DNA from 4 places in the Kitasatospora sp. NPDC058965 genome. Region 2 is predicted to be linked to each of the others. Evidence: riboswitches for the same ligand, from Rfam matches in the RefSeq annotation. Region 2 holds a riboswitch; each other region holds the start of a gene.
The links. A riboswitch is a leader RNA that binds a small molecule or an ion and turns the genes downstream of it on or off. The one in region 2 is predicted to bind S-adenosylmethionine.

Region 1: another riboswitch for S-adenosylmethionine. It lies ahead of ACFW1A_RS11600 (amino acid ABC transporter permease); the one in region 2 lies ahead of ACFW1A_RS35560 (AAA family ATPase).
Region 3: another riboswitch for S-adenosylmethionine. It lies ahead of thrC (threonine synthase); the one in region 2 lies ahead of ACFW1A_RS35560 (AAA family ATPase).
Region 4: another riboswitch for S-adenosylmethionine. It lies ahead of ACFW1A_RS17970 (aminotransferase class V-fold PLP-dependent enzyme); the one in region 2 lies ahead of ACFW1A_RS35560 (AAA family ATPase).

Annotation. Positions count from the first base shown of each region.
Region 1 is NZ_JBHYKG010000051.1:1,261-8,320, forward strand. It holds gene ACFW1A_RS11595 (amino acid ABC transporter ATP-binding protein) at 1-673, opposite strand, end outside; gene ACFW1A_RS11600 (amino acid ABC transporter permease) at 670-1,743, opposite strand; SAM riboswitch class IV at 2,068-2,171, opposite strand; gene ACFW1A_RS11605 (putative leader peptide) at 2,379-2,519, shown strand; gene ACFW1A_RS11610 (LLM class flavin-dependent oxidoreductase) at 2,797-4,032, shown strand; gene ACFW1A_RS11615 (NtaA/DmoA family FMN-dependent monooxygenase) at 4,054-5,430, shown strand; gene ACFW1A_RS11620 (LLM class flavin-dependent oxidoreductase) at 5,445-6,578, shown strand; gene ACFW1A_RS11625 (sigma-70 family RNA polymerase sigma factor) at 6,613-7,060, opposite strand, start outside.
Region 2 is NZ_JBHYKG010000362.1:6-6,975, reverse strand. It holds partial or broken gene ACFW1A_RS35600 (carotenoid oxygenase family protein) at 1-83, opposite strand, end outside; gene ACFW1A_RS35595 (hypothetical protein) at 125-685, opposite strand; gene ACFW1A_RS35590 (PadR family transcriptional regulator) at 792-1,322, shown strand; gene ACFW1A_RS35585 (hypothetical protein) at 1,402-1,653, opposite strand; gene ACFW1A_RS35580 (anion permease) at 1,650-2,804, opposite strand; gene ACFW1A_RS35575 (DUF3050 domain-containing protein) at 2,978-3,769, opposite strand; gene ACFW1A_RS35570 (SDR family NAD(P)-dependent oxidoreductase) at 3,992-4,756, shown strand; gene ACFW1A_RS35565 (LysR substrate-binding domain-containing protein) at 4,811-5,713, shown strand; SAM riboswitch class IV at 5,853-5,964, shown strand; partial or broken gene ACFW1A_RS35560 (AAA family ATPase) at 6,222-6,970, shown strand, end outside.
Region 3 is NZ_JBHYKG010000180.1:140-7,199, reverse strand. It holds gene ACFW1A_RS26020 (DeoR/GlpR family DNA-binding transcription regulator) at 1-232, shown strand, start outside; gene ACFW1A_RS26015 (extracellular solute-binding protein) at 378-1,643, shown strand; gene ACFW1A_RS26010 (DUF3263 domain-containing protein) at 1,657-1,884, shown strand; gene otsB (trehalose-phosphatase) at 1,923-2,777, shown strand; gene ACFW1A_RS26000 (trehalose-6-phosphate synthase) at 2,753-4,201, opposite strand; gene ACFW1A_RS25995 (glucosyl-3-phosphoglycerate synthase) at 4,206-5,222, opposite strand; SAM riboswitch class I at 5,414-5,546, shown strand; gene thrC (threonine synthase) at 5,564-6,838, shown strand; gene ACFW1A_RS25985 (MoaD/ThiS family protein) at 6,873-7,060, shown strand, end outside.
Region 4 is NZ_JBHYKG010000096.1:10,381-17,440, reverse strand. It holds gene ACFW1A_RS18000 (cytochrome bc complex cytochrome b subunit) at 1-73, opposite strand, end outside; gene ACFW1A_RS17995 (Rieske 2Fe-2S domain-containing protein) at 70-1,149, opposite strand; gene ACFW1A_RS17990 (c-type cytochrome) at 1,158-1,967, opposite strand; gene ACFW1A_RS17985 (heme-copper oxidase subunit III) at 2,112-2,732, opposite strand; gene ACFW1A_RS17980 (hypothetical protein) at 3,054-3,476, shown strand; gene trpD (anthranilate phosphoribosyltransferase) at 3,646-4,719, shown strand; SAM riboswitch class IV at 4,832-4,951, shown strand; gene ACFW1A_RS17970 (aminotransferase class V-fold PLP-dependent enzyme) at 5,002-6,360, shown strand; gene ACFW1A_RS17965 (Lrp/AsnC family transcriptional regulator) at 6,380-6,661, opposite strand; gene ACFW1A_RS17960 (rhomboid family intramembrane serine protease) at 6,658-7,060, opposite strand, start outside.

The DNA.
Region 1 (7,060 bases), on a different contig from region 2:
CGTGGGTGACGATGACCAGGGTGGTGCCGCCGGTGGCGAGGTCCTTGATGACCGCCAGCACCTCACCGACCAGTTCGGGGTCGAGGGCCGAGGTGGGCTCGTCGAAGAGGATGACGCTCGGCCGCAGCGCCAGCGCGCGGGCGATCGCCACGCGCTGCTGCTGCCCGCCCGACAGTTGGCGCGGGTAGGCGGCGGTCCGGTCGCCCAGCCCCACCCGGCCGAGCAGGGTTCGCGCCAGCTGCTGCGCCTCCGGCCTGCGCAGCCGTCCGGTGGCCACCGGCGCGGCCGCCACGTTGTCGAGCACGGTCAGGTGCGGGAAGAGGTTGAACTGCTGGAAGACGAACCCGATCCGGCCGCGTTGGAGCAGGATCTGACGCTCGCTCAGTTCACGGAGCCGGCCGCGGTGCCGGCGGACCCCGATCAGCTCGCCGCCCAGGCTGACCTGCCCCCGCTCCGGCTTCTCCAGGTGGTTGATCACCCGGAGCAGGGTGGACTTGCCGGAGCCGGACGGGCCGATGACGACGGTCACCTGCCCGGCGGCGACCGTCAGATCGATGCCGTCGAGGACCCGGTGGGCCCCGAACCGCTTGTGCACGTCGCGGACTTCGACCGCGGCGGCGGTCTCCGCACCCGGGACCGGCGCCACCGGCTCGGCGGCGTTCAGCGTGCTCATACCGCGATCTCCTTCCGAATGCGCGCCCGCAGCGCGGCGAGGGCGAGGCGCACCTGCTGCAGCGGGGTGGGCGGGAGGGTGCGCAGCGCACCGCGCGCGTAGTGGCGCTCGACGTAGAACTGGACCACCGAGACCACGCTGGTGAGGATCACGTACCAGACGGTCGCGACCAGGAGCAGCGGCACGATGTCGCCGGGATAGGTGCTGCCCATGCTCTGGACGGAGCCGAACAGGTCGAGCAGCGAGACGTAGAAGACCAGCGAGGTGCTCTTGACCAGGCCGATCAGCTGGTTGACGTAGGACGGGACGATCGCGCGCAGCGCCTGCGGGAAGACGATCCGGGTGAACTGGTAGCGCCTCGGCAGTCCCAGGGCGGCGGCCGCCTCGTGCTGGCCCTGGTCGACGGCGAGCAGGCCGGCCCGGACCACTTCGGCGGCGTAGGCGGCTTCGTTGAGGCTGAGTCCGACGACCGCGATCACGAGGTCGGTGGCCAGCTTCGACTCCTGGACGTGCCAGAAGGCCGGCCCGAACGGCACGCCGAGGCTCAACGTGCGGTACAGCGCGCTGAAGTTGTAGAGGAACAGCAGAACCACGATCAGGGGAACGGAGCGGAACAGCCACACGTAGGCCCAACTGAGCGCGCGCAGCACCGGGTTGCGGGAGAGCCGGGCCAGCGCGAGGAGGATTCCGCCAGCCAGGCCGAGCACGGCGCTGAAGGCGGTCACTTCCAGGGTGACGGCCAGGCCGTCGGCGATGACCGGCCGGACGAACCAGTACTGGAAGCGGTCCCACTGGTAGAAGGGGTTGGTCGCCAGCCCGTGGACGAGTTGGGCGAGCAGGACCAGGGCGACGGCGCTGGTGATCCAACGGCCGGGGTGGCGCAGCGGCACCACCCGCTGCGCCGCCGGCGGACCGACCTGCGCCGCCGGCGGACCGACCTGCGCCGCGGGCGGGCCGGCTTTCGCCTTGGACTCGCTTGAGGGAAGGGGAGGTTGAGGCAGAGAGGGGTCCGCCTGGGGCGGACGGCCGGTCGCGCTCGGCGGCGCGGCGGGGGCGAGGGACTCGCTCATGCGCAGACTCCAGCGAATGCCGGTGCGGGCGCCGCACCGGCAAGGTGGGCGCGCACACGGCGGGACGGGGACCCCGCGGCCCGGTGTGCGGAAGCACACGGCGTCGCGGGAGGGTTGATGGAGGGGCACGCCGCGGCGGGCGTGCGTCAGGCAGCCGTCAGCTCGGACAGCAGGCGCTGCTGGAGGTCGTACATTGGGCACTGCTGACGCGGAGCAGGTCGACCGGCCGGTCCAGGAACGCCGCAGCGCGGCCGCGGTGCCGCTGTGCGGCCGTCCCCGGAGCTGCGTGCATCGCCGTCACCCTCGCCGTTCCCGCCCCGTGGGGCCTCGCGCTTACCGAATTCCGGTCTGGTCCTCACCCGGGGCACCCCGCCGCGCAGGAGGGTTGCCGGTCAGCAAGCCGGGGCTCGTCGCTGACGCTCATGACCGTTCTGGCGGCCAAGGTAGGTGCGGTCCGCGACGGCTGTCAACGGACGATCAGGGCGTGAGACGACGGTCACGATCACCGAGGGCTCGTCAAGTGGCCCCTGTTCACCGTTCTTTCGACGGGATTGTGCCGGACGCCGGGCCCGGGTTACGGTGCAGCAAGGTCACGAGTGTCAGCAACAGGCCCGAACGGAACGGAGGTGACGGCAGTGCGGCAGACCCGCAGGAAGCCCGCGGTCGTCACCGTCAAGGCGCGCTGCCGCGTCACCACGACGTCCGCGCGGCTCCACATCGACCTGCAGCGCGTGACCACCGCGCTCTGTCCGGCGCTCAAGCACGCCGTCGCCTGACCCGGGTCGCCGCACCGCGCCCTCCGTCCGGCGCCCGCCTCCCCCAGTCCTTCCGCTCGCGCGCCGGCTGCCCCTGCACCCATCGGTCCGGTGCCCCTCGCTCCCGCGTCACCGGGCGACGGCACCGGCTTGCCCGGCGCCGTAGCCCAAAGCCGTAGCCCGGCGCCGACCGCCGCGTCCACGCACCGCGTTCGCCGACCGAGTCCACCTGCCGCGGGCCGCACGCGCCCGTGCCGCGCACCCGTCCCTCCCCTGCCCCAGGAAGTGGTCCCTTCCCATGCCCCAGTCCCCTGCACCACTGCATCTGGCCGTCGCGCTGGAGGGCGCCGGCTGGCACCCCGCGGCCTGGCGCGAGCCCGGTGCCCGCCCGGCCGACCTGCTCACCGCCCGCTACTGGGCCGACCTGGTGGCCGAGGCCGAGCGCGGCCTGCTGGACCTGGTGACCTTCGAGGACTCCCTCTCCCTGCAGTCCGCCGACCCGTTCGAGCCGGACGAGCGGACCGACCAGGTGCGCGGCCGGCTCGACGCCGTGCTGATCGCCGCCCGGATCGCGCCGCTGACCCGCCACATCGGCCTGGTGCCGACCGCGGTGGTCACCCACACCGAGCCGTTCCACCTCTCCAAGGCCGTCGCCACGCTCGACTACGTCAGCGGCGGGCGGGCAGGCCTGCGGGTGAAGGTGTCCGGGCGGACCGACGAGGCCGCGCACTTCGGCCGGCGTGCGGCGCCGCCGCGCCTGCGGGTCGAGGACTTCGACTCCCCGGCGGGGCTGGCGGTCCTCCGGGAGCTGTTCGGCGAGGCGGAGGACTACGTCGAGGTGCTGCGCCGGCTCTGGGACAGTTGGGAGGACGACGCCGAGATCCGCGACGTGGCCACCGGCCGCTTCGTCGACCGCGCCAAGCTCCACTACATCGACTTCGAGGGCAGCCGGTTCAGCGTGCGCGGGCCGTCCATCACCCCGCGCCCGCCGCAGGGCCAGCCGGTCGTGGCCGCCCTCGCGCACCGCGGCGAGCCCTACCGGCTCGCCGGGCGGTCGTCCGACCTGGCGTTCACCACGCCGCGCGACGCCGAGGACGCCCGGTCGATCGTCGCCACCGTCCGGGAGGCGCAGGCGGCCGCGGGCCGCACGGCCGACACCGTGCACGTCTTCGCCGACCTGGTGGTCCACCTCGACTCCGCCCCGGGCGCCGCCGCCGACCGCGCGGCCCGCCTGGACGCCCGGGCCGGCGCGGCGTACACCAGCGACGCCCTGATCTTCACCGGCACGCCCGCCGAACTCGCCGACCTGCTCGGCGCGTGGCAGCAGGCCGGGCTCACCGGCTTCCGCCTGCGCCCCGCGGCCCTGCCGTACGACCTGGAGCAGATCACCCGTCACCTGGTGCCGGAGCTCCAGCGCCGCGGGCTCTTCCGCACCGCCTACGAGGCGGCCACCCTGCGCGGACTGCTCGGCCTGCCGCGCCCCGCCAACCGCTACGCCGCCGTCGCCCCCGGCGCCGCCGGCACCCACGCCTGAGCCGGAGGGACCGCACCCGTCATGAGCAAGCCCGTCAAGCAGATCCACCTCGCCGCCCACTTCCCCGGCGTGAACAACACCACCGTGTGGAGCGACCCGGCGGCCGGCAGCCAGATCGACTTCAGCTCCTTCGTCCACCTCGCGCGGACCGCCGAGCGCGCCAAGTTCGACTTCCTCTTCCTCGCCGAGGGGCTGCGCCTGCGCGAGCAGAACGGCGAGATCTACGACCTGGACGTGGTCGGGCGTCCCGACACCTTCACCGTGCTGGCGGCGCTGGCCGCCGTCACGGACCGGCTCGGCCTGGCCGGGACGGTCAACACCACCTTCAACGAACCCTACGAGGTGGCACGGCAGTTCGCCTCGCTCGACCACCTGTCGGCGGGCCGCGCGGCGTGGAACGTGGTCACCTCCTGGGACGCCTTCACCGGCGAGAACTTCCGCCGCGGCGGCTTCCTCGCGCAGGAGGACCGCTACGAACGGGCCCGGCAGTTCCTCGCGGCCGCCGGGGTGCTGTTCGACTCCTGGCGCGGCGACGAGATCGTGGCGGACCGGGAGAACGGCGTCTTCCTCCGGGAGCCGAACCCGGGCCGGTTCGACCACCGCGTCAGCCAGTTCGACATCTCCGGCCGGTTCAACGTCCCGCGCAGTCCGCAGGGCCGCCCGGTCGTCTTCCAGGCGGGCGACTCGGAGGAGGGGCGCGAGTTCGCGGCCTCGGCGGCCGACGCCATCTTCACCCGGCACGGCACCCCGGAGGCCGGCCGGGCCTTCTACGCCGACGTCAAGGCCCGGCTGGCCCGCCACGGCCGCAGCCGGGACGAGTTGAAGATCCTGCCCGGCGTCACCTTCGTGCTCGGCGACACCGACGCCGAGGCCCGGGAGAAGGCGGCCCTGATCCGTCGTCAGCAGGTCAGCGGCCAGACGGCGATCCGGCTGCTGGAGCAGCTGTGGAACCGCGACCTCGGCGGGTACGACCCCGACGGACCGCTCCCGGAGGTCGACCCGCTCGTCGGCGAGCACACGGTGGCGCAGGGCCGGGCCTCGGTACGGATGCACCGCGACCCGCTGGCCACCGCCGCCGAGTGGCGTGCGCTGGCGGAGGCCAAGAACCTCTCGATCCGCGAGCTCGTCATCGAGGTGACGGGGCGTCAGACCTTCATCGGCACCCCGGCCGCGGTCGCCGAGGCGCTGAACGAGTCGGTGCAGACCGACGCCGCCGACGGATTCATCCTGGTGCCCCACCTGACCCCGGGCGGCCTGGACGAGTTCGCGGACACCGTCGTCCCGCTGCTCCAGGAGCGCGGGGTGTTCCGCACCGAGTACGCGGGCGAGACCCTGCGCGACCACCTCGGGCTCGGCGCGCCGCGCCCGACCGTGCCCGCCGGCCCCGCCGCGCCCTGACGAAGGACCCCGCCATGGCCAACACCCCGCTCACCGTCCTCGACCTGGTCCCGATCTCCTCCGGCTCGGACGCGGCCCGGGCCCTGCGCAACAGCATCGACCTCGCCCAGCACGCGGAGGACCTCGGCTACGCGCGCTACTGGTTCGCCGAGCACCACCTCAACCCCGGCGTCGCCGGCACCTCCCCCGCCGTCGTGCTGGCCCTCACCGCCGCGGCGACCTCGACCATCCGGCTCGGCGCCGGCGCGGTACAGCTCGGCCACCGCACCGCCCTGGCCACCGTCGAGGAGTTCGGGCTGCTCGACGCGCTGCACCCCGGCCGGTTCGACCTCGGTCTCGGCCGTTCGGGCGGCGGACCCGCCCCGACCGGAGCCCGCCGGCCCGCCCTGGTCGGCGCGGTGCCCGTCACCGACGGCCGCACCCCGGGCGGTCTGGTGATCCCGGCCCGGTTCTCCTACGAACACCTGCTGAGCCACCCGCGCTTCGCCCTGCACCGGCAGCTGCTCCAGCAGCCGGGCGCCCGGCCCCAGCCCTACGACGAGCAGATCGCCGACATCCTGGCCCTGCTCGCGGGCACCTACACCACCGCGGACGGCACCGCGGCGCACGTGGTGCCCGGCGAGGGCGCCGACCTCCAGGTCTGGATCCTGGGCAGCAGTGCCGGGATCAGCGCCGAGGTGGCCGGCGCCCACGGCCTGCGGTTCGCCGCGAACTACCACGTCAGCCCGGCCACCGTACTGGAGGCGGCGCAGGCGTACCGGGCCGCCTTCCGGCCGTCCGCCGCCCTCGACCGCCCGCACGTCAGCGTCTCCGCCGACGTGGTGGTCGCCGAGGACGAGGCCACCGCCCGGGACCTGGCCACCGGCTACGGCCTCTGGGTGCGCAGCATCCGCAGCGGCGACGGCGCCATCCCCTTCCCCACCCCCGCCGAAGCCCGCGCGCACGCCTGGACCGAGGCGGACCGAGCCCTGGTGGCGGATCGCACCGAGACCCAGTTCGTCGGCTCGCCGCGCCAGGTCGCCGACCGGTTGGAGGTCCTCCGCGACGCCACCGGCGCGGACGAGCTGATCGTCACCACCGTCACCCACCAGCACGAGGACCGGGTGCGCTCCTACGAGTTGCTGGCCGAGGAGTGGAGCAGGCGGTGACCGGGCGGGGCGGCCGGCAGCTGCGGGCGACCGGTCAGGCCCACTCCTCGGGCAGCCCGAACCGCCGCACGTGCTCCGCGCCCAGGAACGAGGTGAGGCCCTCGACGAGCCCGCCGCGCAGGGTCAGCACCGTGATCGACCACGCCGTGTGCGGGGCCGTGCGGTGCGGGCCCACGTAGCAGGCGACCGCGGGCTGGCCGTTCGCCGAGGTCCGGCGCAGGCGCCAGCTGGGACAGCGGGTCAGCGGCACCTGGACCGCGAAGTCCATCACGGCGTCGCGGCCCCGGTACCACTGGGCCAGCGGGGGCATCGACCAGGTGACGTCCGCGGTGAGCAGGGCGACCAGGGCGTCGGCGTCGCCGCGTTCCAGGGCGGTGGCGAAGGCGGTGACGGTCTCGCGGACCCGCGCGTCGCCGAGCCTGCGCAGGGCCTGCTGCTGCGAACCGGCCGGGACGCGCTCCGCGAGCAGCCGACGGGCGCGG
Region 2 (6,970 bases):
CCGGTCACCGGCAGGTCGGTGACGGTGAGTTCGTCCGGAACGGGGGCGTAGGCGCCCAGCAGGTGGGGGGCGGTGGTGGTCATGGCTCGGTCTCCGCGGCAGGTGGGTGGGGTGGCGGCTCGGGTCAGCGGGCGGCGGCCGCGGCCAGTCGGGCCCGGGCGGCCTTCGGGTAGCGCTGGGAGAAGACGGCGGGCACGACGAAGCCGGCGACCTGGCAGGCGACGGACGCGGCGGTGCCGGCCCTGGTGGCGTCGCAGGCGGCCAGGGCGGCCGCGGTCAGGGTGAAGGAGAGTGCCCAGGCCGCGGTGATGACGGTGTTGATGCGCAGGAACGCCCGGGTGTGCCAGACGGCCTCGGGCACCGAGCGGCGGGCGATGCCGAGGGTGAACGGCCGCCGGACGGCCAGCGTGCCCCAGGCGGTGACGGCGAGCCAGGCGATGGCCAGGCAGCCGGCGTAGTCGCGCACCGGCGAGTGGGGGGCGGCGAACGCGAGGGCCGTCAGGGCCGCGAAGTAGCCGATGGTGCTGAACTCCAGGATCAGCGCGTCGGCCGCGACCCCGGACCGGCGGTCGTGGACCAGCAGCGGCACGGCGGTGACCAGCCCGGCCAGGGCGCCCCACTGCCACCCGGCGGTCGACACGGCGGCGAAGGCGATCCACGGGACGAAGCCGCGCAGGTAGTTCATGGCAGGTACTCCTCGCTGGGGCCCGGACTCTGACGTTCCAAAGCTGATAGGTCGAAAGTAGAAGGTCCGGCTCGACATGTCAATTGTGGAAGGTAGGATGGGGAGCATGAGCCTCCGCTATGCCGTCCTCGGCCTCCTGGTCGGCCAGCCCGCCAGCGGCTACGACCTGATGAAGGTGTTCAACACCTCGCTGGCCAACGTCTGGCCCGCCACCCAGAGCCAGGTGTACGGCGAACTCGCCCGCCTCGCCGACGCCGGCCTGATCGACGTCGCCGCCGAGGGCCCGCGCGGCCGCAAGGAGTACACCCTCACCGAGTCCGGCCTGACCGAGCTGCGCCGCTGGATGGTGGAGGAGCAGCCCGAGGCGCAGCGCAACAGCCTCCTGCTGCGGGTGTTCTTCCTGGGGGCGCTGACCCCGGACCAGGCCACCGACTACCTCGGTTTCCTCGCCGCACGCGCGGCCGGCCAGCAGGAGCGGCTGCGCCAGTTGCGGGAGTCCCTGGACTGGACCGAGGAGGGCATGCTGACCGCCAACGGCCGCCTGGTGATGGAGTACGGCCGGCGCCTGTTCGCGATGCAGGAGGAGTGGGCGCAGTGGGCCATCGCCCAACTCGCCGCCGCCGAGGGCGGGGCCTGACGGTTCCCGGCATCCGACGGTTGACCAGCACCGCCGTGGTGCAGGAGGAGCCAGTGGGAGGCCGGTGCGCCGGCGGCGGTCAGCTGTGCTTGACGATGACCGAGATGCCCCAGCCCACCGCTGCCAGCACCACGGCGAAGCAGAGCACGGCGACGGTCCGGCCGAGCGGGCCCGCGGTCCGCGGGGCGGCGGCCGCGCCGTCGGCGCCCGTGCGGGGCGGGGGGCTGAGGGCGCGCAGGCCGAGGGCGAACAGGGCCGGCAGGCCCGCGCCGGTCAGGGTGCCGACGACCACGATCCGCCACAGCGCGCTGAGGTTGACCCAGGAGTTCACGGCGTCACCCCGTCCTGCTCGGGGGCCGGGATGACGCTGCCGGTCCAGGCGGCGTTGACGTTCTCCGGTGTCACGGCCGGGTGGCGCGAGGCGGCGTAGAAGGAGCCCGAGGCCACCAGCAGGACGACGAAGATCACCACGACCCCGGCCGTCCCGCCGATGCCGTGCGCGACCCAGTAGGCGAGCGCCCCCACGATCCCGGCCGACGGCAGCGTGAACAGCCAGGCGGCAACCATCCGGCCGGCGATCTGCCAGCGGACCTCGGCGCCCTTCTTCCCCACCCCCGAGCCCAGGATCGACCCGGTCGCCACCTGGGTGGTGGAGAGCGAGTAGCCGAAGTCGGTGGAGCTGAGGATCACCGCGGCCGAGGCCGACTCGCTGGCCATCCCCTGCGGCGACTCGATCTCGACCAGGCCCTTGCCCAGCGCCCTGATGACCCGCCAGCCGCCGATGTAGGTGCCGAGCGCGATCGCCATCGCGCAGGAGGTGATCACCCAGGTCGGGGACTTCGCCCCGGCGTGCAGGGTGCCGTTGGCGATCAGTGCCAGGGTGATGACGCCCATCGTCTTCTGGGCGTCGTTGGTCCCGTGGGCGAGCGACACCATGGACGCCGACCCGATCTGGCCGAGCCGGAACCCGTGGTCCCTCGGGCGTTGGGCGATGTCGCGGGTGAGCAGGTAGACCAGGTAGGTGCCGAGCGCCGAGACCGCACCCGCGACGAACGGGGACAGTGCGGCGGGCACGATCACCTTGGCCACCAGCCCCTGCCACTTCACGGCCGAGGCGCCGGCCGCCGCCATGGTGGCCCCGACCACGCCGCCGATCAGCGCGTGCGAGGAACTGGAGGGGATGCCCAGGTACCAGGTGGCCAGGTTCCACAGGATGCTGCCGACCAGGCCCGCCATCACCACCGTCAGGGTGACGGCCCCGCTGTTCACCAGGCCGCTGGCGATGGTCGCCGCGACCGCGGTGGACAGGAACGCCCCCGCCAGATTGAGCACTGCGGAGAGTCCCACCGCGATGCGGGGGCGCAGTGCGCCGGTGACGATCGAGGTCGCCATCGCATTGCCCGTGTCGTGGAAGCCATTGGTGAAGTCGAACCCCAGCGCGGTGATGATGACGAGTGCCAGGACCGCGTCGTTTCCGGTCACGTGCACGAACTTAACCAGCGGACCCGGTCGCCCGGAGCGCGCGACACCCGGGGACCGCGGATCGCCGTGACCGTCATCCGATCGGCCCAGCGGCGGGCGCCGGCGCCGCGGGGGACGGACGCCTGACGGGCGGTCGGGAACGCCGACCGCCCGTCGGGCGGAGTGCGTGCGTGTCAGGCGGTGAAGCCGGCGAGGATGCCGTCCCAGAGGGCGACCCGGGCGGACAGGGCGCGGTGGACCGTGGCGGCGCACTCGGTCCACCGCTCGCGGTCGTCCCCGCACAGGTCGATCAGCATCTGCATGGCCATCGGGGTGTGCTGCTCGCCGTCCACCTCGATGTGGCGCGCGAGGTAGTCCTTGAAGACCGTCAGCCGCCCGTCCGCGTCCTCGATCCGGACCACCTGCTCGAACATCTCCGGGATCAGGTCCTCGCGGCCGAAGGCGAACGCGGCGGCCTGGCAGTGCACGGGGGAGGAGTCGATCACGTCCCAGGTGACGGCCATGAAGTCGGCCGCCGGGGCCGGGATCCCGGCCGCCTTCGCCGCCTGCGCGACACCGCTGCCGGTGCCGAGCAGCTGCAGGAACTGCTCCATCGGCGCGGTGTCGGCCCCGGCGCGCCGCATGCCGTCCAGGTACAGCTCGAAGTGGCTGATGTAGCCCTCGCCGAGCTCGTCGCTCTCCTCGACCAGCACGATCTCGTTGATCAGCCGCCGGCTCGCCGTCGGACCGCTCGGCACCCACGGCAGGTCCACGCAGGTCAACTGCCGCTGCAGGCACTTGAGCAGCGACATGAAGTCCCAGACCGCGAAGACGTGGCTCTGCTGGAACGTCCGCACCCGCTCCAGGGAGTTCAGTTCCCGGTAGACCGGATGGGCGACCACCTCCCGGCGCACGGGCTCGATCGCCTCGCGCAGCGCCGTCAGGCCCGGGTGCGAGCGGTCCCAGTGGTAGCGGTCGGATGTCATGGTGACTCCAATGTCGTAGAAGGGCCCCCGTGCTGACGCATCGTCGGAGGCACCCGCACGTGTCCGACGGCGGGCCACAGACTACGGGAACGGGGGCCGGGAATCCGGGGATTCGGACGATCCACCTCCGGTCGTGCGCCACGCTGCGGCGATACCGGAACGGTCGCCGTGATGCCCACTCGGTCCTGGCCGGTGCGGTGCGGGGCGTGGTGGGCTGGCGGCATGAGCGAAACGGCGGGCCCGGCCGGTGCGGTGGCACTGGTGACCGGGGCGAACAAGGGAATCGGGTACCAGGTGGCCCGGCAGCTGGGCGAGCGCGGGATGACGGTGGTGGTGGGGGCCCGCGACCCCGGGCGCGGGCGCGGCGCGGCCGAGGAGTTGGCGGCCGCCGGGGTCGACGCGCACCCGGTGGTGCTGGACGTCACCGACCCCGGGACGGTGCGGCGGGCGGCCGGGTGGGTCGAGGACCGGTTCGGGCGGCTGGACGTGCTGGTCAACAACGCGGGCGCGGCCGAGGACCCGGGGCACCGGCCCAGCGCCGCCGACCTCGACGTGGTCCGCGCGGTGTTCGAGGCCAACGTCTTCGGCGTGCTGACCGTCACCAACGCGCTGCTCCCGCTGCTGCACCGGAGCGCGGCCCCGCGGATCGTCAACGTCTCCAGCGGCATGGCGTCGCTGGCCGTCCAGAGCGCACCGGACAGCTACCTCGCGCCGGTGCCGGCGGTCGCCGCCTACCCGGCCTCCAAGTCCGCGCTCAACGCGCTGACGGTCCAGTACGCCAAGGAACTGCGCGGCGCCGGGTTCCTGGTCAACGCGGTGTCACCCGGACCGTGCGACACCGACCTGACCAAGGAGTTGCAGCGGGCCGGCTTCGCGATGAGCCGCACCGCGGCGCAGGGCGCGGCGGTCGTGGTCGGGCTGGCCACGCTGGGCCCGGACGGCCCGACCGGCGGATTCTTCGACGAGGCCGGCCCCGTGCCCTGGTAGCGCCGGCACCCCGCGGGTGACGGCCGGTCGGCCCGGGCGGCTATCGTGCCGCGCATGGACCTACGCCGCCTGCGGTACTTCGTGGCCGTCGCCGAGGAACTGCACTTCGGCCGTGCGGCGGCCCGGCTGCACATGTCGCAGCCGCCGCTGAGCCGGCGGATCCGCGAGCTGGAGGACTCGCTGGGCACCCGCCTGTTCGAGCGCTCGACCCAGGGCGTCCGGCTGACCGAGGCCGGGACGGTGCTGCTCGCCGAGGCGCGGGAGCTGCTGGCGGCGGCGGAGCGGGCGAGCGAACGGGTCCGGCAGACGGGCGGGCGGCGCACCCTCGTGGTGGGGTCGGTGGCCGGCGCCGGGCGCGGGCTCGGCCCGCGCACCGCCGAGGCGTTCCGGCGCAGCCACCCGGACACGCCGGTGCGGCTGCGGGAGACCGGGATCAACGACCCGACCGCGGGCCTGCGGGCCGGCACCGTCGACCTCGCGCTGACCCGGCTGCCCTTCGACACCGAGGGGCTGGCCGTCCGTCAGCTGGCGAGCGAGCCGGTGGTCGCGGCGGTCCCGGCCGGCGACCCGCTGGCCGGCCGCGAGCGGGTCACGGTGGCCGAGCTCGCGGACCGGCCGTGGATGCGGCTGTCGACCGACACCGACCCGGCCTGGCGGCGCTACTGGCTGGGCCGGGCCGGCCGGGCCGCCGAGGACCCGGACGGGCCCGGGGCCGAGGAGGACGCACCGGACCCGGCCGACGGCCCCGTGGTCCGGTCGGTCGCCGAGTGCCTGCACGCCGTGGTCTGGCAGGGCGCGGTCGGCCTGCTGCCCGCCGGCGCGGCCCGGCACCACCGCGTCGAGGGCGTCGCCTTCGTCCCGCTGACCGGCTACCCGCCCAGCCGGGTGGTGCTCGCCTGGCCGGCCGAGCGCGCGGATCCGGCCGTCGCCGCCTTCGTGGCGGCGGCCGCGGCCTGACCGGGCCCGAGGTCGGCCCGGCGGGGAGGGCGTCGCGCCGGGCAGGCCCGCCGGCTGACGGTCCGCCGGGCGCGCGTCGGCTGACGGTCCGCCAGGCAGGTCGTTGACGGGGCGAACTGGCGGTTCGTACGATGGCGGTGGCGAAGAGTGTCAGCCGCAGGCCCCGGCCGGCTGACCGGCAACCCCCACACTGCGGTGGGGTGCCCCGGGGATAAGCCGGGCGGCGTGGTGGCACGTCGCAAGCGCAGGTGGCGCCCGGTCGGGCGGGGGACGGAGAAGGTCGTGGTGCACGAGGTGGGTCGGCTGCGGGCGTTGGACCTGCGGCTGGTCGCCAGGCTCGACATCGACCTGCTGCGGCGCGCCAGTTCGCTCTGTCGCTGAGGTCCGAGGCCCGCCAGCGCCGGTACGGCGCGGGCCAAGCTCCCCTCCGGCCCCTCGCCCGCGCCCGTGCGCTCCGGCAGGGGGCCGACGTCGGCCCACCCCTCAGCGCCCCGCCCCAGGAGTACGGATGTCCATCGCCCCCGTGCGCGCCCCGCACGCCGTTCACAGACCGCTGCCCACCGGGCGGGAGGCCGCCCACCACCGGCTCTGCCAGGCCCTGGACGCCGCCGAGGCGGGCTCCGGCACCGTGCTCGCGCTGCACGGGTCGGTGGGCAGCGGGCGCAGCGACCTGCTGCTGCGCTTCACCGACCTGGCCGCCGAGCGCGGCGCCACCGTGCTGCTGGCCACCGGGTCGCCGCTGGAGCGCGAGTTCCCGCTCGGGCTGGCCCGCCAGCTGCTGCAGAGCGCCGCGCTCGACCCGGAGCAGGCCGCGGCGGCCGAACTCCTGCTGGCCCGCGGGATCGCCGAGAGCAGCCGCGGCAGCGGACCCGGCCGGCTCGGACAGCCCACCCTGGAGGGCCTGTTCGCGCTGGTCCGGGGTCTGGCCGAGGCCGGGCCGGTGCTGGTCGCGGTCGACGACCGGCAGGACGCCGACCCCGAGTCGCTCGAATTCCTGCTCTACCTGGTCCGCCGCACCCGCGGCATCGGCGTGCTCACCGTGCTCAGCTCGCGCGAGACCATGACACCGCCGAACCCGTTCTTCGAGGTCGAGCTGGCCCGCCAGCCGCACCACCGCCAGCTGCGGCTGGACGTGCTCTCCACCGCCGTGGTGGCCGAACTGCTCCGGGAGCGGTTCGGCGCGGCGGCCGCGGCCCGGTCGGCGGTGGCGGCGCACGCGCTGACCGGCGGCAACGCCCTGCTGGTGCACGCGCTGCT
Region 3 (7,060 bases), on a different contig from region 2:
CGTGAAGGTCGGCGCCACCGCGCACCACGAGGGCGAGGCCAGCGTCAACCGGCTGCTGGCGGAGCGGGCCCGCAAGGTGGTGGTGGCCGCCGACTCCTCCAAGCTCGGCCGGCGCGCCTTCGCCCGGATCTGCCCGCTGGACGGCATCGACGTGCTGGTCACCGACGAGGCGGTGGACGAGGAGCTGGCGGCGGCCGTCGCCGACGCCGGGGTCCGGGTCCTGACGGTCTGACAGCCGATCGAGACCGGCGTTGCGCCCCGCGCAACGCCGGCGGGCAACTCGGTAACGTTCGGTGACTCTGGTGTAGACCACAGCGGCGCGGTTTGGAAACCTTCTGGCCACCTTCCCCACCCTCGCCCGAAGGCGGTCAGCTCCCTTGAAGTCCCGGCTCAGTGCTGCCCTGGCGAGCAGCGTGCTGCTGCTCTCCGGCTGCGGCGTCCTCGGTATCGGCGGCGACGACCAGGTCACCCTCAAGCTGGTGGCCGCCGACTACGGGGACAACCCCGGCAACAGCTCCCAGCACTACTGGGACGACCTGGCACAGAAGTTCCAGGCCACCCACCCGAAGATCAAGGTCTCGGTCCAGGTGATCAACTGGACCGACATCGACGGCGCGGTCGCCACCATGATCAAGGCCGGCCACTCGCCGGACCTGGTGCAGACCGGCGGCTACGCCGACCAGGTCGCGGCCGGCCGGCTCTACCCGGCCCGCGACGTGCTCTCGATGGACACCGAGGCCAACCTGCTGGACGCCTTCAACCGGGCCGGCCAGGTGCTCGGCACCCAGTACGGCATCCCATTCGTCTCCTCCTCGCGGACCTTCTTCTACAACAAGGCGATCTTCGCCAAGGCCGGCATCAGCAAGCCGCCGGCCAGCTGGGCCGACCTCAAGGCGGACGCCGCGCTGATCAAGGCCAAGGTGCCCGGGGTGATCCCGTACGCGCTGCCGCTCGGGCCCGAGGAGGCCCAGGCCGAGTCGATGATGTGGACCATGAGCGGCGGCGGCGGACTGACCGACGACGCCGGCGTCTACACCCTGGACAGCCAGCAGAACGAGGACACCTTCAACTGGCTCAAGGCCAACCTGGTCGACCCCCGCCTGACCTACCCCGACCCGGGCACGGTGGGCCGGGCCACCGCCTTCGACGACTTCGCCAAGGGCAAGGTGGCGATGCTCAACGGCCACCCGGCGCTGGTGCAGAAGGCGCAGAACGGCCACATCGACTACGGCACCGCGCCGATCCCGCGCAAGGACCCGCAGGCCAAGGACCGCACCCTGGGCGTGGCCGACTGGATGATGGCGCTGCGCGCCAACAACCACCGCAGCCAGATCCGGGACTTCCTCAACTTCGTCTACAGCAAGGAGAACACCCTCGCCTTCGACGAGGAGTACAACCTGCTCCCGGTCACCCAGGACACCCTGGACGAGATGACCAACAGCGGCAAGCACCCCGACCTCAAGCCCTTCCTGGACGCGCTGCCGAACGCCAACTTCTACCCGCTCGGCGACCCCGCCTGGGACACGGTCAGCGGCCGGGTGAAGACCGACATCGGCAAGGCGGTCAAGGGCGACCCCGGCCCGGTGCTGAGCGCGCTGCAGCAGTTCGCCGAGGAGGAGTCCAAGCGGCAGCGGGTGCAGTAGGCACAATGGCCGGGTGACGGAACTGACCGAACGGGAGCAGGCGGTGCTGGCCCTGGAGGCCCGGACCTGGCGCACCCAGGGCGCCAAGGAGCAGGCGGTCCGCGAGCAGCTGGGCGTCTCGGCGACCCGCTACTACCAGCTGCTCAACGCCCTGCTGGACCGGCCCGAGGCGCTCGCCGCGCAGCCGGTGCTGGTCAACCGGCTGCGCCGGATCCGCGAGGCGCGCCGGGCCGAACGCTGAGGGTTAGCCCGGCGGCCGCCCCGGGTAGGTTGGCGGCCATGGGCATCGCGCTGGAACCGACCACCCCCGCCGGCCGGGCGGGCCTGGCCGCACTGCTGGCCGATCCGGCCGGCGCCGTGCTCGCCTTCGACTTCGACGGCACCCTGGCCCCCATCGTCGCCGACCCCGAGCAGGCCCGCGCGCACCCCGGCGCGGCCCCGGCGCTGGCCCGGCTGGCCCCGCTGACCCGCGCGCTCGCCGTGGTCACCGGCCGCCCGGCGCTCGGCGCGGTGCGGCTCGGCGGCTTCGACCGGCACCCCGGCCTGGGCGGCCTGGTGGTGCTGGGCCACTACGGCGCCGAGCACTGGGACGGCGCCACCGGCAAGCTCACCGCCCCGCCGCCGCCCCCCGGGGTGGCCGCGGTCCGGGCCGAACTCCCGGGCCTGCTGGCCGGGCTGGCGGCGCCCGCGGGCACCGCGATCGAGGACAAGGAGCGCTCGCTGGCGGTGCACACCCGGCGCACCGCGGAGCCGGACGCGGCGCTGGCGCGGCTGCGCGGACCGCTGGCCGAGCTGGCCGCCCGGCACGGCCTGGTGGTCGAACCGGGCCGGATGGTGCTGGAGCTGCGCCCGCCCGGCGTGGACAAGGGCGCGGCGCTGACCGGCCTGCTCGCCGAGCGGGGCGCCCGCGCGGTGCTCTACGCCGGCGACGACCTGGGCGACCTGGCCGCCTTCGCGGCCGTGGAGCGGCTGCGCGGCGAGGGCCTGCCCGCGCTGCTGGTGGCCAGCGGCCCGGTCACCGGCGAGCCGCCGGTGCGCGAGGTGGCCGAGCGGGCCGACCTGGTGGTGCCCGGGCCGGCCGGGGTGGTCGAGCTGCTGGAGGCGCTGGCTCAGGAGTTCAGCGCGGCCAGCTGATCCAGGAACCACTGCTGCGGCGAGAGCGCGGTGGCCGCGGCGGCCAGCCGCTTGGTCCGCTCGGTCCGCTCGGCCGGGGGCATCGACAGCGCCCGGTGCAGCGCCTCGGCGGTGCCCAGCACGTCGTACGGGTTGATGCCGATCGCGTCCTCGGCCAGCTCCGCCCAGGCGCCCGCCTCGTGGGACAGCACCAGCGCGCAGCCCGCCTCGGAGACCACCGGGACCTCCTTGGCCACCAGGTTCATGCCGTCCCGGATCGGGTTGACCAGCGCCACGTCGGCCAGCCGGTAGGCGGCCAGCGAGCGGGCGAAGTCGTCCTCGACCTGGAGTATCAGCGGCTGCCAGTCGGCGGTGGCGAACTCGGCGTTGATCTCCTCGCTGATCCGGCGCACCGCCGCGGTGTACTCGCGGTACTCCGCCAGGTCCTGCCGGGACGGGTAGGCGAAGGCGACGTGCACCACCTCGCCGCGCCACTGCGGCCGGCTGCGCAGCAGGTGCCGGTAGGCGAGCAGGCCGCGGACGATGTTCTTGCTCAGTTCGGTGCGGTCCACCCGGACGACGGTGCGCCGCGGCCCGACCGCGGCCCGCAGCGCCGCCAACCGCTCGTCCACGTCCGCCCGGTGCGCCCGCTCGCGCAGGAACTCGCCGTCCGCGCCCAGGCTGTGCACGCCGAGCCGGGTGCGGCGGCCGTCGAAGGCGACCGTCAGCGCGTCGCGGTCCACCTCGGCGCCCAGCACGTCGGCGCAGCAGTCGGCGAAGGCCAGCGCCCAGCGGCGGGTGTGGAAACCGGCCCGGTCGGCACCCAGCACGCCGGTGAGCACCGCGCGGGCCTGCTCGTCGGGCAGCAGCCGGAAGTAGTCCACCGGGGCCCACGGGATGTGCAGGAAGTAGCTGATCCGCAGATCCGGCCGGAGCTCGCGCAGCAGCGCCGGGACCAGGGTCAGGTGGTAGTCCTGCACCAGCACCGCGGCGCCCGGCGCGGCCTCGGCGGCCAGCGCCTCGGCGAAGGCCCGGTTGTAGGCGGTGAAGCCCTGCCAGCGCTGCGCGGCCGCGGCGTCGAAGGCCGGGTCGGTCGGGGTGTTGTAGAGCATGTGGTGCAGGAACCACAGGGTGGAGTTGGCCACCCCGTTGTAGGCCTGGTCGAAGACCTCGGGGTCGATGTCCAGCATCCGCACGGCCTGCCCGCCGACGTCGAAGCCGCCGCGGTCCAGCCGGCCCTGGGGCGAGCGCCGGACGGCCTCGCGGTCGGCGTCGCCGAGTGCGGCGCAGACCCAGACCGCGTGCGGGTCGTCGATCGCGGAGAGCCCCGAGACCAGCCCGCCGCCCCCGCGGCGCAGGGTCAGCGCACCGTCCGGGCCGCTGCTGAACGAGACCGGCCCCCGGTTGGAGGCCACCAGGACGCGCGCGGTCGTGAGATCGGCCATGCTCTCAACCTTGCCGGGGATCTCCGGCGGCAAACCCGGCGCGAGAAGTCGAGTACTCCGGCAGGTCGATCATCGGGGGCCGCTCGGTGGCCGCCACCGCGTGGCTGCGGGGCCGGAAACCGCCGGTTCCCGGGTCCCGGTCGAACTGGGTGAGCACCGGGCGGGCCAGGTCGTCGGCGGCCTTGAGGCGGTGGGTCCGGTCCAGCCGTTCCAGCGCGGTGCGGTAGATGGTGGCGGCCATCCGGCCCAGTGCCTGGCTGTCCTGGTGCCGGTGGTGGCGCACCCCCACGTCGACCTGGGCCAGCGCGTCCAGCCCGACCAGCTCCAGCGCGTCCACCAGCAGGCCCAGCTCCACCCCGTAGCCGGTGGGGAAGTGCAGCCGCTCCAGCAGCGAGCGGCGGGCCGCGTACTCGCCGCCCAGGGGCTGCACGAAGCCGGCCAGCAGCGGCCAGTGCAGGTTGAGCAGCGGCCGGGCCACCAGCTCGGTCACCCGGCCGCCGCCGGCCGCCACCACCGCGCCGCCGGCCTCCAGCGGCCGGTCGTACATCGCCTTGACCAGCTGCAGCCCGGGATCGGTGAGCAGCGGGCCGACGATCCCGGAGACGAAGGCCGGGTCGAACTCGCGCAGGTCGGCGTCGATGAAGCAGACGATCGCGCCGCCGGTCACCAGCAGCGAGCGCCACAGCACCTCGCCCTTGCCGGGCACCGGTGCCAGCCGCGGCAGGATCGCGTCCCGGTGCACCACCCGGGCGCCGGCCGCGGCCGCCACCTCGGCGGTCCGGTCCACCGAGCCGGAGTCGACCACCACCAGCTCGTCCACCAGCGGCAGCCGCTCCATCAGCTCGCGCCGGATCACCTCGACGATGCCGCCCACCGTGGACTCCTCGTCCAGCGCCGGCAGCACCACGCTGACCGTGCCGGCCGCGCCCGCCGCGCGCTTGGCGGCCAGCAACTGCTCGGCGGGCCGGTCGGCCGCGGTCCAGGACCGCCGGCGCAGCCAGTCGGAGGCCTCCGGCAGCAGCGCGTCCTCCTGGGGGCGCCCCCGGCCGAGGGCTGGGGGAAGCTCGGCAGGCAAAGTCTCACTCCTCGTATGGCTCGTCTCGCACCTCGGACGGTCGGGCTCAGTCGCCCGCCCTTCCGTTACAGTCTTCGTACTGCGTTCCGACCTTCGCACAGCGGGGTCGGCCAGAGCGCAGGACCACAACTTCACAGAGCTCATCCAGAGGGACTGAGGGAACGGCCCGTTGACGTCCCGGCAACCTTCCTGGCCGGCCTGTAGCAGGCCCCGGCGGGACAGGTGCCAATTCCGTCCTGTGGCGCGCCCGCGTCACGGGGAAGATGAGGAGAGAGGCCTCCGCCATCATGGCTACCGCTACCCCTGTCGAGCCGTCCGTCGACCTCGGCCCCGCCGCCCGGCTGTCCTGTCGTGAGTGCGGCACCAAGTTCCCGCTCGGTCCGAACTTCGCCTGCCTCGAGTGCTTCGGTCCGCTGGAGATCTCCTACGACTACAGCGGCTACGACCCCGAGGAGCTGCGCAAGCGGATCGAGGCCGGTCCCGCCTCGATCTGGCGCTACGCGCCGCTGCTGCCGGTGCCGGCCGACGTGGCCACCAAGCCCAACCTGAACCCCGGCTGGACCCCGCTGGTCAAGGCCGACAACCTGGGCCGTGAGCTCGGCTTCACCGCCCAGCTGCACATCAAGGACGACTCGGGCAACCCGACCCACTCGTTCAAGGACCGCGTGGTGGCCTGCGCCATCGAGGCGGCCCGGGTGTTCGGCTTCACCACGCTGTCCTGCTCGTCGACCGGCAACCTGGCCGGCGCGGTGGGCGCGGCCGCGGCCCGCGCGGGCTTCCGCTCCTGCGTCTTCATCCCGCACGACCTGGAGCAGGCGAAGGTCGTGATGGCCGGGGTCTACGGCGGCGAGCTGGTCGGCATCGAGGGCAACTACGACGACGTGAACCGGTTCTGCTCGGAGCTGATCGGCGACCCGAGCGGCGAGGGCTGGGGCTTCGTCAACGTCAACCTGCGGCCGTACTACGGCGAGGGCTCCAAGACGCTGGCCTTCGAGATCTGCGAACAGCTCGGCTGGCGGCTGCCGGAGCAGATCGTCATCCCGATCGCCTCGGGCTCCCAGCTCACCAAGATCGACAAGGGTCTGCAGGAGCTGATCAAGCTCGGCCTGGTCGAGGACCGCCCGTACAGGGTCTTCGGTGCCCAGGCGGCCGGCTGCTCGCCGGTCTCCACCGCGTTCAAGGCCGGCCACGACGTGATCCGCCCGGTCAAGCCGGACACCATCGCCAAGTCGCTGGCGATCGGCAACCCGGCCGACGGCCCGTACGTGCTGGACATCGCCCGGCGCACCGGCGGCGCGGTGGAGGACGTCACCGACGCCGAGGTGGTGGCCGCGATCAAGCTGCTGGCCCGCACCGAGGGCATCTTCGCCGAGACGGCCGGCGGCGTGACCGTCGGCGTGCTCAAGAAGTTGGTCGAGAACGGTGTGCTGGACCCGTCGAAGGAGACCGTGGCGATCAACACCGGTGACGGTCTGAAGACCCTCGACGCGGTGGCCGACGCCGGCTTCAGCGCGACCATCCGGCCCACCCTGGACTCGTTCCGCGCCGCCGGCCTCGGCTGAGCCCAGCACCGCCCCCACCCGAAGGAGGACCCGCATGACCGCCACCGTCCGCATCCCGACCATCCTGCGCCCGTACACCGACGGCGCGGCCGAGGTGAGCGCCGAGGGCGCCACCCTGGCCGAGGTGGTGGCCGACCTGGAGCAGAACTACACCGGCATCAGCGCCCGGATCCTGGACGACACCGGCAAGCTGCGCCGCTTCGTCAACGTCTACGTGGACGA
Region 4 (7,060 bases), on a different contig from region 2:
CCGCCTTGTTGGCGGGCTTGGCGCGGGTACTGGCCGGCGCGGCGGCCTGCTTGTTGCCGGTCGCGGAACTCATGCGCGGCGCTCCCAGAAGCTCGGGCCGACGGGCTCGGCGAAGTCCTCGGTGGCGATCAGGTAGCCCGAGGCATCGGTGGTGATCTTCAGCTGCGGCAGCGGGTGCCCGGCCGGGCCGAAGATGACGCGGGCGCCGTCCGACAGGTCGAAGGTCGACTGGTGGCAGGGGCAGAGCGCGTGGTGGGTCTGCTGCTCGTACAGCGAGATCGGGCAACCGACGTGGGTGCAGATCTTGGAGTAGGCGAGCACGCCCTCGAAGCCCAGCTCGGCGGACTTCTGGTCCTTGATGTCCTCCGGCTGGATGCGGATGAGCATCAGCGCGTCCTTGGCGATCGCCTGCTGGAAGTCCTCGTCGGACTCCTGCAGACCGGCCGGGCGCAGGGCCGACGGACCGGGCTTGGCGAACGTCAGCGAGCCGACCAGGATGTCGGAGGCCAGCATCGGCTCGTTGGTGTTCATGTTGATCAGCCGGATCGGGGTGGCCGGGGTGGCCTCCTCCCAGCCGGTGTGGATCAGCTTCTTCTCCGGCAGCGGACCGAGGTCGCGCAGCAGCACCACACCGGACAGCGGCACCAGGGCCATCGAGCCGATCAGGGTGTTGCGGAGCATCTTGCGGCGGCCGAAGCCGGACTCGGCGGCGCCGGTCTTGAACTGCTCGATGACGTCCGCGCGGACCTCGTCGTCGGCCTCGATCGCGTGCCGCTCGGCGGGGTGCTCCACGTCCGACATCAGGGTGCGGGCCCAGTGGACCGCGCCCGCGCCGATGCAGAAGAGCGCCACACCCAGGGTCATGCCCAGCGCGAAGTTCATCGCGCTGATGTGGCCCAGCGGGAAGATGTAGACGATCTTGTCCGGGTCGATCGCCACGTAGGAGGCGATGAAGCCGACGGTCGCCAGCATCGACACGAGGAAGAACAGGGACACCTGGCGCTCGGCCCGCTTGGCGGCCCGCTCGTCGATGTCGGTCCGGCGCGGCTGGTGGGCCGGCAGGCCCGGGTCCGCGAACGGGTTGTCGGCGACGGCGGTCTCGCCGTGGCCGTGGGCGGCGTCGTGCGCCGGCAGCTTCTCGTCTGACATGTCGTGGCTCATGACTTCTTGGCCTTGGTGGTGTGAGCGGCGACCCAGATGGCGATGGCGATCAGGGCACCGAGACCGAAGATCCAGCCGAACAGGCCCTCGGTCACCGGACCGAGGCTGCCGAGCGAGAGACCACCGGGGTTGGGCGCCTCGTTGGCCTGGTACCGCACGAAGGCGACGATCTCCTGCTTCTGCTTCTCCGGCATGGTGCTGTCCGGGAACGCCGGCATGTTCTGCGGGCCGGTCTGCATGGCCTCGTAGATGTGCTTCGGGTCGACGTTCTCCAGCGACGGGGCGTACTTGCCCTGCGTCAGAGCACCGCCGGCGCCGGCGAAGTTGTGGCACTGCGAGCAGTTGGTGCGGAACAGCTCGCCGCCCTTGGAGATGGCGTCGGTCTCGGTCGCGGTGTACTGGTCCTTGGTCGGCGTCACCGGGCCGGGGCCGAGCGAGGCGACGAAGGCGGCCAGCTGGTCGATCTGGTCCTGGCTGTAGATGTTCTTCTTCTTCGGGACCTGCGCGCCCGGCTGCTGCGCGGGCATCCGGCCGGTGCCGACCTGGAAGTCGACCGCGGCGGAACCCACGCCGACCAGGCTCGGGCCCATGCTGCTGCCCTGGCCGTTGAGGCCGTGGCAGGAGGAGCAGCCGACGGCGAAGAGCTTCTTGCCCTCGTCGATGGCGAGCGACTGCGCGGAGCTGTCGGCCTGCGCCGTCTGAGCGGGCGCGAAGCTGTAGTACAGCCCCCCGGCGGCCACGAGGGCGAAGATTAGGACGACCAGCGCCGCCAGTGGGTGGCGCCGTCGTGCGGAGAGCTTTTTCACGGAATACCCCGGTGTCAGGATCTGGTCGGCTGGTCTGGGAGGGCCCGGTGCCGTACGGCATCGGCAGGGGGCAGGGCACGGACAAATGGACCCGTTGCCGCGTGGGCAGGCGGGTCCCGGCCGCGCGGCCAGCGACCTGATCGGTTACTTGATCAGGTAGATGGTCGCGAAGAGGCCGATCCAGACCACGTCGACGAAGTGCCAGTAGTACGACACGACGATCGCCGCGGTGGCCTGCTCGTGCGTGAACCGCTTCGCGGCGTAGGTCCGTCCCAGGACCAGCAGGAAGGCGATCAGACCGCCCGTCACGTGGAGGCCGTGGAAGCCGGTGGTCAGGTAGAACACCGTGCCGTACGGGTCGGAGGACAACGAGAGGTGGTCCTTCTTCACCAGCGAGGTGTACTCGTAGATCTGGCCGCCGATGAAGATCGCGCCCATGACGAAGGTCACCGAGAACCAGGAGCGGAGCTTCTTCACGTCACCGCGCTCGGCGGCGAACACGCCGAGCTGGCAGGTGACCGAGGAGAGCACCAGGATCGTGGTGTTCACGGAGGAGAAGGGGACGTTGAGGGCATGCGCCTTCTCGGCCCAGAAGTCTGGCCCCTTCACGGAACGCGCCGTGAAGTACATCGCGAAGAGGGCCGCGAAGAACATCAGCTCGGAACTCAGCCAGACGATGGTTCCGACGCTGGTCATGTTCGGTCGGTTGACCGATCCATGCGCGTGCCCGGTTTCTGTTGCTGTTGCTGTCGCCACGACCGACATTATGTCGGTCCCTTATTCCGTCTTCACGCCGGGGGGTCTTCCTCGGAGTGTCCGGTGCGTGCGGTATGCCCGGATGGCTGCACCCGTCCACCGGCTCACGAAGGGTCATCTCCGACGGCCCGTCAGGAGGGGATCGGGGGGCCGGGGTGACGCGCCCTCGCTCGGGAGGGTGACGGCCCGCACCGGGGCGCCAGCACGGGCAAGGGAAAGAAGGGGAGCAGATCGTGCCGCAGGCTCACCGGGACGGGTGATCGGGAGTAGCATCCGGAGGTGGTGGACGTGGTCCGGATCACATTCCTCTGACTTCTGGGAGCAGGGCCGATGACGCAGCACAGCGACGAGACGCTCACCGTCCTCGTCTACAGCGACGACCGCAACACCCGCGCGCAGGTGACGTCGGCGCTGGGCACCCGCCCGGCCGCGGACCTGCCGGAACTGACCTTCCTGGAGTGCGCGACCACGCCGGCGGTGCTGCGTGCACTGGAGAAGGGCGGGGTGGACCTGTGCGTCTTCGACGGTGAGGCGGTGCCGGCCGGCGGGCTCGGGCTGGCCCGGCAGGTGAAGGACGAGATCTACGGCTGCCCGCCGGTGCTGGTGCTGATCGGCCGTCCGCAGGACAGCTGGCTGGCCGCCTGGAGCCGGGCGGACGCGGCGATCTCGCAGCCGGTGGACCCGGTGGCGCTCGCCGAGGCGGTCGCCGCGCTGCTGCGCAGCCGGCTGGCCGGGCGGGCACTGGCGCACTGATCCGGGTCCGTCCGGCCGCCCGTCCCGCTGCGCAAGACCGGCGGTGCCGGACGGCGGAGCGCGACGTCTCAGCAGGAGAGAAGGGCCGCCGTCCCCGGGACGGCGGCCCGCTCGCGCTCGCTAGGCTGGCGGCGTCCCTATACACAGGCATACAGACGTGGAGCCGGCGATGGTGAACGTGCACCCTGCGAACGGCGGTCCGGACCCCGCGCAGGCGGTCCGCACCTGGCCGGACCTGCTGACCGCCCTGCTGAACGGCACCGACCTGGACCGGTCGCAGACCGCCTGGGCGATGGACCGGATCATGAGCGGCGAGGCCGGCCCGGTGGAGGTGGCCGGCTTCATGGTCGCGCTGCGGGCCAAGGGCGAGACGGTCGACGAGATCGCCGGCCTGGTCGAGGCGATGTACGCGCACGCCGAGCCGCTGGACATCCCCGGCCCGGCGGTGGACATCGTCGGGACCGGCGGCGACCGGGCCAAGACGGTCAACATCTCCACCATGTCGGCGATCGTGGCGGCCGCGGCCGGCGCCAAGGTGGTCAAGCACGGCAACCGGGCGGCCTCCTCGGCCAGCGGCTCCTCCGACGTGCTGGAGCGGCTCGGGGTGCGGCTGGACCTGAGCGCCCGCCGGGTGGCCGAGGTGGCCGAGGAGGCCGGCATCACCTTCTGCTTCGCGGCCAAGTTCCACCCCGCGATGCGGCACACGGCCGCGCCCCGGCGCGACCTCGGGGTGCCCACCGCCTTCAACATCCTGGGCCCGCTGACCAACCCGGCCAGGGTGACCGCGCACGCCGTGGGCTGCTTCGACACCCGGCTGGCCGGGCTGATCGCCGGGGTGCTGGCCGAGCGCGGCTCCACCGCGCTGGTCTTCCGCGGCGACGACGGGCTGGACGAGCTGACCGTCTGCACCACCTCGCGGGTCTGGCTGGTGCGGGACGGGGCGGTGACCGAGACCGTGCTCGACCCGCGCGAGCTGGGCATCGAGCCGGTCCCGATCGAGGCGCTGCGCGGCGGCGACCCCGAGTTCAACGCCCAGGTGGCGCACCGCCTGCTGGCCGGCGAGCCGGGCCCGGTGCGGGACGCGGTGGTGCTCAACTCGGCCGCCGCGCTGGTCGCGCTGGACCTGACCGGGGCCCCGCTGGTCGAGCAGCTGGCCGCCGCGATGCGCCGCACCGCCGCCGCCATCGACTCCGGCGCCGGCCGGGACGTGCTCAAGCGCTGGTCCGAGGCGACCCAGCGCTGATCCGCCGTCAGCAGCGACGGGGTCCGGCGGCCGCCGGACCCCGTCGCCGTTGCGTCCGGATGGCGGGACGGTGTTTGACCGTCGGAGAGTCGTCTGCATAGAGTCTGCACCAGGTCATGAGTGACAGCGCGACAAGCCCCAGCTTGCTGTCCGGCAACCCTCCGTCCGTGGCGGGGTGCCCTGGGTGAAGACCGGGCCAGACGGCGACGAGTCCGTGTGGCAAGCGCGGACCACCGGCATGTCGCACTCCCGGGGTCCAGACCCCAGAAGGAGTGTTCCGCCATGTCGACCTCTCTCGATCTCTGCGCCCCGCTCGCCGTGCTCGGCTCCGACGTCCAGGTGCCGCTGGTCTCCGGCGAGAAGGTCGGCTACGCGGCCCTCGACTACGCGGCCAGCGCGCCGGCCCTGCAGCGGGTCTGGGACGACGTGGCGGCGTACGCCCCTTACTACGGCAGCGTGCACCGCGGCGCCGGCTACCTCTCGCAGCTCTCCACCGACCTGTTCGAGCAGAGCCGGCGCACCGTGGCCGAGTTCCTGGACCTGCGCGAGGACGACCAGGTGGTCTTCACCCGGGCCACCACCGACTCGCTCAACCTGCTGGCCGGCGCGGTGCCGGCGGGCACCCGGGTGTTCGCCTTCGAGACCGAGCACCACGCCTCGCTGCTGCCCTGGCAGCACGCCGGCCTGGAGGTGATGTACCTGCGGGCGCCGCGGTCGCACGCCGAGGCGGTGGCCGCGCTCGACGCGGCGCTGACCGCGCACTCCTCGGGCCCGCGCCTGTTCTGCGTCACCGGCGCCTCCAACGTGACCGGCGAGCTGTGGCCGGTGGCCGAGCTGACCGAGGTGGCGCACCGGCGCGGCGCCCGGGTGGTGCTGGACGCGGCGCAGCTGGCCCCGCACCACCGGGTCTCGGTGCGCGAGCTGGACGTGGACTGGATCGCCTTCTCCGGCCACAAGCTCTACGCCCCGTTCGGCGCCGGCGTGCTGGCCGGGCGGGCGGACTGGCTGGACGCGGCCGAGCCCTACCTGGCCGGCGGCGGGGCCTCGCGGACCGTGGCCCGCGAGCCCAACGGGTCGATCGCGGTCGAGTGGCAGTCGGGCCCGGCCCGGCACGAGGCCGGCTCGCCCAACGTGATCGGCGCCTACGCGATCGCCGCCGCCTGCCGGGCGCTGACCGAGGCCGGCTTCGACCAGCTGGAGCGCCGTGAGCAGGCACTGGTCGAGCGGCTGGAGGCCGGGCTGGCCGAGATCCCCGAGGTGACCGTGCTCAACCTGTTCGGCGGCTACGCGCCCCGGGTCGGGGTGCTCTCGTTCGTGGTGCGCGGCTGGAACAGCTCGCACTTCGCGGCGGCGCTCTCGGCGGAGTACGGGATCGGCGTGCGGGACGGGCTGTTCTGCGCGCACCCGCTGGTGCGGACCCTGCTCGGCAGCCAGGACCGCCAGCCGACCCAGTGCGGCGCGCCGGAGCCCTCGCTGCCGGGCGAGCGCAGCCTGAACGCGATCCGGGTCAGCTTCGGCGCCGGCACCCCCGAGGAGCACGTGGAGCGGTTCCTGGCCGCGGTGCGCGAGCTGACCACCTCGGGCGCGCGCTGGAACTACCGCAACGAGGGCGGGCGCTGCGTGGCGGACACCCGGCGCTGAGCCGGCGTCAGCGCCGGGTTCAGCCTTCGAGGCCGATCGCGAAGGCGGTCTCCAGGTCGTGCTGGGAGTAGGTGCGGAAGGCGATCTGGGTCTCGGTGTGCGCGACCCCGGGGACCTTGTTGAGCCGGCCGGGGATCACGTCCGCCAGGTCCTCGTGCCGGCGCACCCGCACCATGGCCACCAGGTCGTAGCCGCCGGTCACCGAGTAGACCTCGCTGACCCCGTCGATCGCCGCGATCGCCTCGGCGATCTCGGGGATCCGGTCCACGCTGGTCTTGATGAGCACGATGGCGGTGATCACGGCGGCGCTCCCTGGTGTGGCGGTACCCCCGGCCGGAGCCCGGGGGACGTCCGGTCAGCGTAGCGGGCACGCACTCCGGCCGCCCACACGGCGAGGAATCCGCCGGCGAAGCCGATCACGTGGGCCGGGTAGGCCACGCCCGGCGACCCGTCGTGCGCGGACCACCACTGCACCGCGAACCAGAGGCCGAGCACCAGCCAGGCCGGGAAGCGCAGCGGCAGGAAGAACAGCAGCGGCACCAGCGCGGTGACCCGGGCCCTGGGGTAGAGCCGCAGGTAGCCGCCGAGCACCCCGGCGATCGCCCCCGAGGCGCCGACCAGCGGTCGCAGCCCGGCCGCCCCGGTCCCGGTGGTGACCGCGTAGCCGTAGGCGGCCAGTGCGCCGGCCGCCAGGTAGAAG